DNA from 3 places in the Shewanella sp. AC91-MNA-CIBAN-0169 genome. Region 3 is predicted to be linked to each of the others. Evidence: predicted binding sites of a transcription regulator. Region 3 holds the regulator's gene; each other region holds the start of a gene.
What was found. Region 3 encodes LexA, which represses DNA repair genes until DNA is damaged. Its sites were predicted from a motif close to TACTGTATNNNNATACAGTA; they were not measured.

Region 1: a site for LexA is predicted at 1,090-1,109, ahead of recN (DNA repair protein RecN). Genes of this name have one in related genera too.
Region 2: a site for LexA is predicted at 1,026-1,045, ahead of dinB (DNA polymerase IV). Genes of this name have one in related genera too.

The regions. Positions count from the first base shown of each region.
Region 1 covers NZ_JBEOPM010000001.1:543,206-545,487, forward strand. Annotated here, with positions in the region: gene recN (DNA repair protein RecN) at 1-1,059, opposite strand, end outside; gene AAEY98_RS02305 (AEC family transporter) at 1,188-2,156, opposite strand; gene AAEY98_RS02310 (DUF3319 domain-containing protein) at 2,245-2,282, opposite strand, start outside.
Region 2 covers NZ_JBEOPM010000001.1:444,467-446,748, reverse strand. Annotated here, with positions in the region: gene dinB (DNA polymerase IV) at 1-988, opposite strand, end outside; gene AAEY98_RS01910 (ankyrin repeat domain-containing protein) at 1,187-1,705, opposite strand; gene AAEY98_RS01905 (hypothetical protein) at 1,707-2,222, opposite strand.
Region 3 covers NZ_JBEOPM010000003.1:92,768-95,049, forward strand. Annotated here, with positions in the region: gene coxB (cytochrome c oxidase subunit II) at 1-265, opposite strand, end outside; gene AAEY98_RS04470 (cell division inhibitor SulA) at 661-1,167, opposite strand; gene lexA (transcriptional repressor LexA) at 1,164-1,778, opposite strand; gene plsB (glycerol-3-phosphate 1-O-acyltransferase PlsB) at 2,043-2,282, shown strand, end outside.

The DNA of each region.
Region 1 (2,282 bases), on a different contig from region 3:
GGTGGCTTCAAGTTGTTGTCTTATACCATCTAATTTAGTTTCGTCGTCAGCAAGTTCGGCTAATTCACTCATCAATGCTTGATGATGTAGCGCCAGCTTATCAGCACTCACATGATGTTTGCGCGCCAATTGCATTGCCGTTGAAAGACGTTTTTCTAAATAGGCAAAATGTTCTGGATCAAGCTCTAAACTGCTTAAATAACTTTCAATTTCGCTAGCGCTTTCTTGTACTTGAATTAACGCATCGCTGATCATAGTGCTGATAGGAGCAAGGGATTCATCATATCCTTGAAGCGTATCAGCAATACTGGCCACTTTATTAAGCAGAGATTCTATATTGCCTTCATCACTTTCGGTCAATAAATGCAAACCTGCTTGGCAACGTTCAATTAAATCTGTGCCATTGGCTAAGCGTTTGTGTTCTTGTTCTATTTCATCAAATTCTTCCAAGCCTAAGTTGAACTCATTAAGCTCTTCTACTTGATATTGCAGTAGCTGTTGACGCGAAATACGTTCGTGCTGAGCTTGTTCAAGATGCTTTAGCTCGTTTTCCACTTGTTTGCAGCGTTGATAGCTAGCGCTAACGCTATCGAGCAGTATTTTGTGGTTGGCATAGTGGTCGAGTAGGTTTAATTGATGCTCGCTTTTAAGCATTGCGTGATGAGCATGTTGGCCGTGAATACCAATCAATAGGTGACCGATGGCTTTTAATTGCGTCACGGGCACAGGATTACCATTAATGTAGGCTCTTGAGCGGCCATCACTGTTAATAGTTCGACGTAATATGCACTCATCTTCAGCATCAAGATCGCTATCTTCAAGCCAGCGTTTGGCTAAAGGTACATCATGAAGGGTAAACCTTGCACTCACTTCGGTTTTGGAGGCTCCAGGCCTGACAGTGCTGGCATCACTTCGATTACCAAGGCATAACCCAAGCGCATCGATAGCAATCGATTTGCCTGCACCTGTTTCGCCGGTGATGCTTGTCATACCGGCTTTAAAGTCGAGCTCTAAAAAACGCACGATAGCAAAATTGTTGATGCTGAGTTGGCAAAGCATAATAAATTCCTGTCAATGAAACTACCAAACCACTGTATTGATAAACAGTATATACTGATTTTATATACAGTAAAGTGGTTGAGGAATAATTATCGCTGACTATTTTATCATCTAGATTTGATTGATCATTAAGCAATGGATTTTAAAAGTGTTTCTATTATCGGCAAACTGATAAAAGTGATTAATGTGCCATATAAAATACCTTGGGCGCTGACATTGGCGTTAATTTGGTAGCGGTCGGCCAAAAGGTACACACTTGCTGCTGTCGGTAACGCTGCCAAAATGACTCCCATGGTCAGTAATTCCTTTTCTACGCCGAACAGTTTGAGTAAACCAAAGGCAATTAAAGGTTGAATAATTAGCTTGAGTAAATTGATTAAATTCAGTTCCGCAATCAAACCAACACTGAACATTTTTGTGCCAGATTGATGTCGTAATGCTTTGGCAAGTACCATTCCTATAGCAAACAGTGCACATGGGCTAGAGGTATTTCCCACCTGATGTAGCATTAAGGCCAAACTATCCGGTAAGGTAATATGCAGTGCTGATAAACCGATGCCAATAACACTGCCAACCACGATTGGGTTTTTATACAGGGCATTAGCCATGATGACGATGGCATGGTCGGTTGATTGTTTATCACGGCTGGCTAGCTCAATTGATACTAAAGCAAAAGCAAACATGAACACCGACAACAAGCTGGCAATCGCTGCAGCGACTAATGCCATTTTATGACCTGGGAATAATAAACTCAGCAATGGAATGCCAATAAATGCGGTATTACCAAACGTAGCATTTAATGCGCGCATGGCGGCAACTGCTTGTTTTTTAGGTGTGCGAATTAGTGATACAACAATCACTAAAGCATAAGTGATGATCATCGCCAGACTAAACCCACCGATAAAGCCCCATTGAATAATGTCTTCAATGCGCGTTTCAGCTAGCACAATCAGTAATATAGCGGGGAAAGCAATGTAATAAACAAACTGATTGAGGATCAAATCGGTGTCTGCTGGCAACAGACGCATTTTTTGAACAATACTGCCGAGCAGCATAATAATAAATACAGCGATTAGCGGGGTAAGAATACTGGACATCCCTCGCAATTCCTTAGCAAAATGATAATAAGGTCACTTTACTGCTTTTCGGTAGGCGGATGCAATTAGGCTAAAGTTAAACGAGTGATTATTTGTCAGATTTTAAGGCTAAATTCGCTTTTGATA
Region 2 (2,282 bases), on a different contig from region 3:
ACCGAATCCCTCGCCCTTGGCTTCGTTGTAATGCTTGCAGCAATAATTCATGAAACAGGTTAATTGAAATCTCATCACTGCGATGCTCGATGGTGGTCTGCTTAAAATCATTAAATTTCAGTTTCACAACCTGCTTATGGATCTGTCTATCTTTCGCACTCCGATGAACCCGAGCACTCAGCTCTTGAATAAGCTGTGGTAATACTTGATGACATTGCTCTAACGTAAAAATGTCTTTAGCTAACGTGGTTTCAACCCCTACTGACTTACGCACTCGGTGCGGGCTAATTTGCCTTGAATCGATACCTTGTGCACGCTCAGACAACACATGGCCAAACTTACCAAAGGCCTCAATTAATTGCACTTTAGGGTATTGTTGCACGTCATAACAAGTGGTTAAGCCAATATCGGCTAACTTTTTTGAAGTGACTTTACCGACGCCAGGAATTTTACTCAGAGGTAGGTCTTTTACAAAATCAGCAATTTGATTTGGGGTGATAACATATTGTCCATTAGGCTTATTTAAATCGGATGCAATTTTGGCTAAAAACTTAATGGGTGCAATACCTGCTGAAGCCGTTAATCCAGTGACCTCATAAATGTCATCACGTATCGCTTTGGCAATTAATGTCGCACTGCCTTGATGAGCATCGCAATCTGTGACATCTAGATAAGCTTCGTCTAAAGACAATGGTTCGACAAGATCAGTGTATCGATGAAAAATCTCACGTATTTGGAGTGACACCGATTTATACACCTCCATGCGTCCAGGCACTAAAATTAACTGCGGACATAACTGCAACGCATGATAACTGGACATAGCACTTCGCACCCCAAATTTGCGGGCTTCATAACTGCAAGTACTTATGACACCACGGCGATCACTTCTGCCGCCAACAGCAATGGGTTTTCCTCTTAACTCAGGAAAATCACGCATTTCTACCGCAGCAAAATAACAATCCATATCGATGTGAATGATTTTACGCATTCTATAACCATCATCATTAGCCCAATTAAAACCATGATACTGTACATATAAACAGTATTCAATCATTGCTTATTATTAATATAATGAATAAATGTGACTCAAGATATTTTTAAATGTCAAAAGCTAGCTTCAAGCCATCCTAAAACGCAATAAAACATTATTCTGAAAAAAGCGAAATCATCTAGCAAATTATTCAATTTATAAATTGATTGTAGACAACATTCTTATGACTTCAATTCGATTTATTGAGTCATTCTTTCTTTTCAAAAGCAGTACAAAATCATAAGCGTTTAACCGTAATTGACTATCTAGCAGTTGAGGGTCACTGCCTTTGCTCAGTAAGTATTCAACTAATTTTTTATCATTGAGTAAGATTGCGGCATGAAGAGGCGGTAGTCCATCAATTTTACTTTTAGTATTAACGGAGGCACCATTGTCGATAAATTTATCTAAATAAACATATCTTTTTTTCTGATTAGAAATGCCAAATAAAAATGCTATACCACCTACAGACTGAAGATCATCTAAGTCTTGTTTCGTTAATCTAAAATTAAACAAATAAAATTCACAGAACGAATTTGGTATGTAATGCGTATTATCTTCGACACTGCATAATACAACATCTTCAACACGGCTATTTTCAAGAGAATAAATAGCACCTAATGAATACATAATAATAATAGTAAAAGCGCATCCAATTAGTAACTTAAGTTTCATTTTAACTCCATATAACTTTGTTATTTAGGTTAAAAGCTAAAATACCAAAATGTCGACTGTTTGTTTTTGCTATTCCATTTAAATACAACACTAAAACACGACCGAAGCTGTATGATAGTTGTTCTCTCACTCTGTCATAGATTTTTATTTGCATTAAGTCTTTAGCTGTTGCATGACTAAACCAATGTTTTGCAGCGCTGCGCCCAAATTTTATTATGACTTTTTTAGCACCATCTTGAGGATTCATTGTTGATCGAAATAAAGAGTCGATAAATCCCATCGCATAAGATGCATCGACAGCCTCAACTAACAAGCCTTGAGCAAACTCACGAACTTCATCAGTAATATCTAACTCATCTATAATCGAATGTTGACTCGAAAATATGAACTTTAAAATAATTATAGTTTCATCATTATCAAATATGAGTTCACTGCTTTTGAAGTTTTTAAGGTGTACATTTCCATTTCCATTTCCATATAGTTTAAAATATGTCCTATTAAAAACTAAATATATCAATTTAATTAGAAAAAAACCATTATCACTTTTAATATATCTCTTCCAGAGCAGGGTGAAGAC
Region 3 (2,282 bases):
CGGTCCAAGCAATTTCCACTTTGGTACTTTCGTGAAAATTGGCCGCGACAGCGCCTTTTGATTTGCGGTGATAAATCATTGAGTAAATCATGATCCCAAACACCACTAACCCAATTGCACAACAGATGTAAAGAATCGTCATGTGGAGGTCATAAACCTTGCCACTGATATCTGTCACGCCTTGAGTCATGTTGAGGGGCATTTCTGATGCCCCAAGCGGAAGTGCTACAAACACCACCAGTAAACAATACAACCATTGCTTCACAAGACTACTCCTCTGCTAATTGCAAATAGCAACTACAAAGAAGAGTCACACAGTAATTCTCTGCTCTATGCAAACTCTTCGGTTCCCGAAAAAAGTTTGATGACCTCAAAGTACTTTGGTGGCTGTAAACATACGGTCTACGGTTTTATTGTTAGCTGTGCACCACGCTTGTACCTACTACTGAACTTATCAATTTTGATTTGGCTCATTTGTCTGAAAGTAATCTTGATTACTGCCATTCACGTCCAATTAAAGATAAAAAATGTTTCATCCTTGTTAACCACATTACTTGTAGATTAAACATTGATCAAGATCACTTTGTTGGCTAATAGGCTGAAAAAAGATGAAAAAAAACCCTGAATTCAATACAGGGCTTGGTAATGAAGGGTTCGTGCTTAGTGAAATGAGCAAAAATTACTTGTTCCATTTGTTAAAGTAGGGCTAACAAGTTGATGTTTGTGAGGTAAGTGAGCATTCACATCTTCAATTACCACCCCTAATGCACGTGCACTTTTGGCGACAATTTCTAAACGGCGACTATCGCGAGCATCAAGTGAGCTTGTCCAAGTTACTACTGCGCTCGATGTACCGCTAGTGAGCGCTTTCTCCATGGCCCATAATGTTTCGACTTCATCTTTGGTGTGCACCAGTAAAATGCGATCCATTCTTACACCAGCACTTGCCAGCATATGTTTATAGCCAATATGGGGCGGGCTAATTAATACAATCCATCTGCCTTGCTGGCTCAATATTGCCAACTGGCTGCACAATTGGCTCAGTTCAGCTTCACCTTGGGTGACAGTTTGTAATGTTTGAATGGTTTGGGTGCCATGCAGTTCTGTTTCAGTTAAATCTACCCATAAGCCCGGGTGGCGTGGCGCGATGCCCATTAGTTTGTTCATAACCAATCTCCATTACGGATAACGCCAACGGCAAGCCCTTCGATGGTTAGGCTTTGGCAACTTAAATCTACTTTTATCGGATTGTAATCTTCATTTTCGGCATGCAGATAAATCACATTACCTTTTTGTTCAAATCGTTTTACGGTGACGTCATCATCAACACGTGCCACAACAACCTGGCCATTACGTGCTTGCTGCATTTTATGTACAGCGAGTAAGTCACCTTCTAAAATGCCAATGTTTTTCATGCTGTCACCACGCACTCGCAATAAAAAATCTGCGGCGGGCTTAAACATGTTTGGATCGACTTGATAGTATTGTTCTACATGCTCTTGGGCCAAAATAGGTTCACCAGCAGCAACCTGTCCAATGAGTGGCAGACCGGTTTCAACCTGTTCTTCATGAGGTAAACGAATGCCTCTTGAGGTACCAGGCATGATCTCGATAAAGCCTTTTTTGGCTAATGCTTTTAAATGCTCTTCGGCGGCATTAGCACTTTTAAAGCCAAGACGATTCGCAATTTCAGCACGAGTGGGTGGCATACCTGTTTCGGCGATATTGTTTTTAATTAAGTCTAAAATTTCTGCTTGGCGCGGCGTTAACGGTCTCATGATGATTCCTGTCTTTTTATACAGTGACTGTCATTATATACAGTGTTTGTGTTCGCGCAAGTATTAACCAACTATTTTTTGTATTTTGTTGATTAAGTATCACTCAACAATATGTTTTAATTAACTATTACTAATGTTCTGTCTTATGTTATTTCTGATAGTGAGAGCTTAAACGTAAAGATAGATCGGTCTGATAGTGTAAGCAGGGTGGTTTCTGGTATCCTATACGACAATATTACAGTGGCTTATGTTGCGAAAATAACCATGTCAAAACCAGATTCAATATTTTTACGAGCATTAAGGTGGATTCAAAAGTGGATGGTACAGACCATTGTGGTCCCTCACGATCCTTTTGATGACCTCAATATAGATCCAACTAAACCTTTGGTTTATTTAATGAAAACGGAATCTATTAGCGATATTGCCGCGTTGAGCGAAATCACCGAGGGCTTTGGTCTGCCCAGTCCTTATGAGCCATTACAGCTTGATGGCTTAACCGTGCCT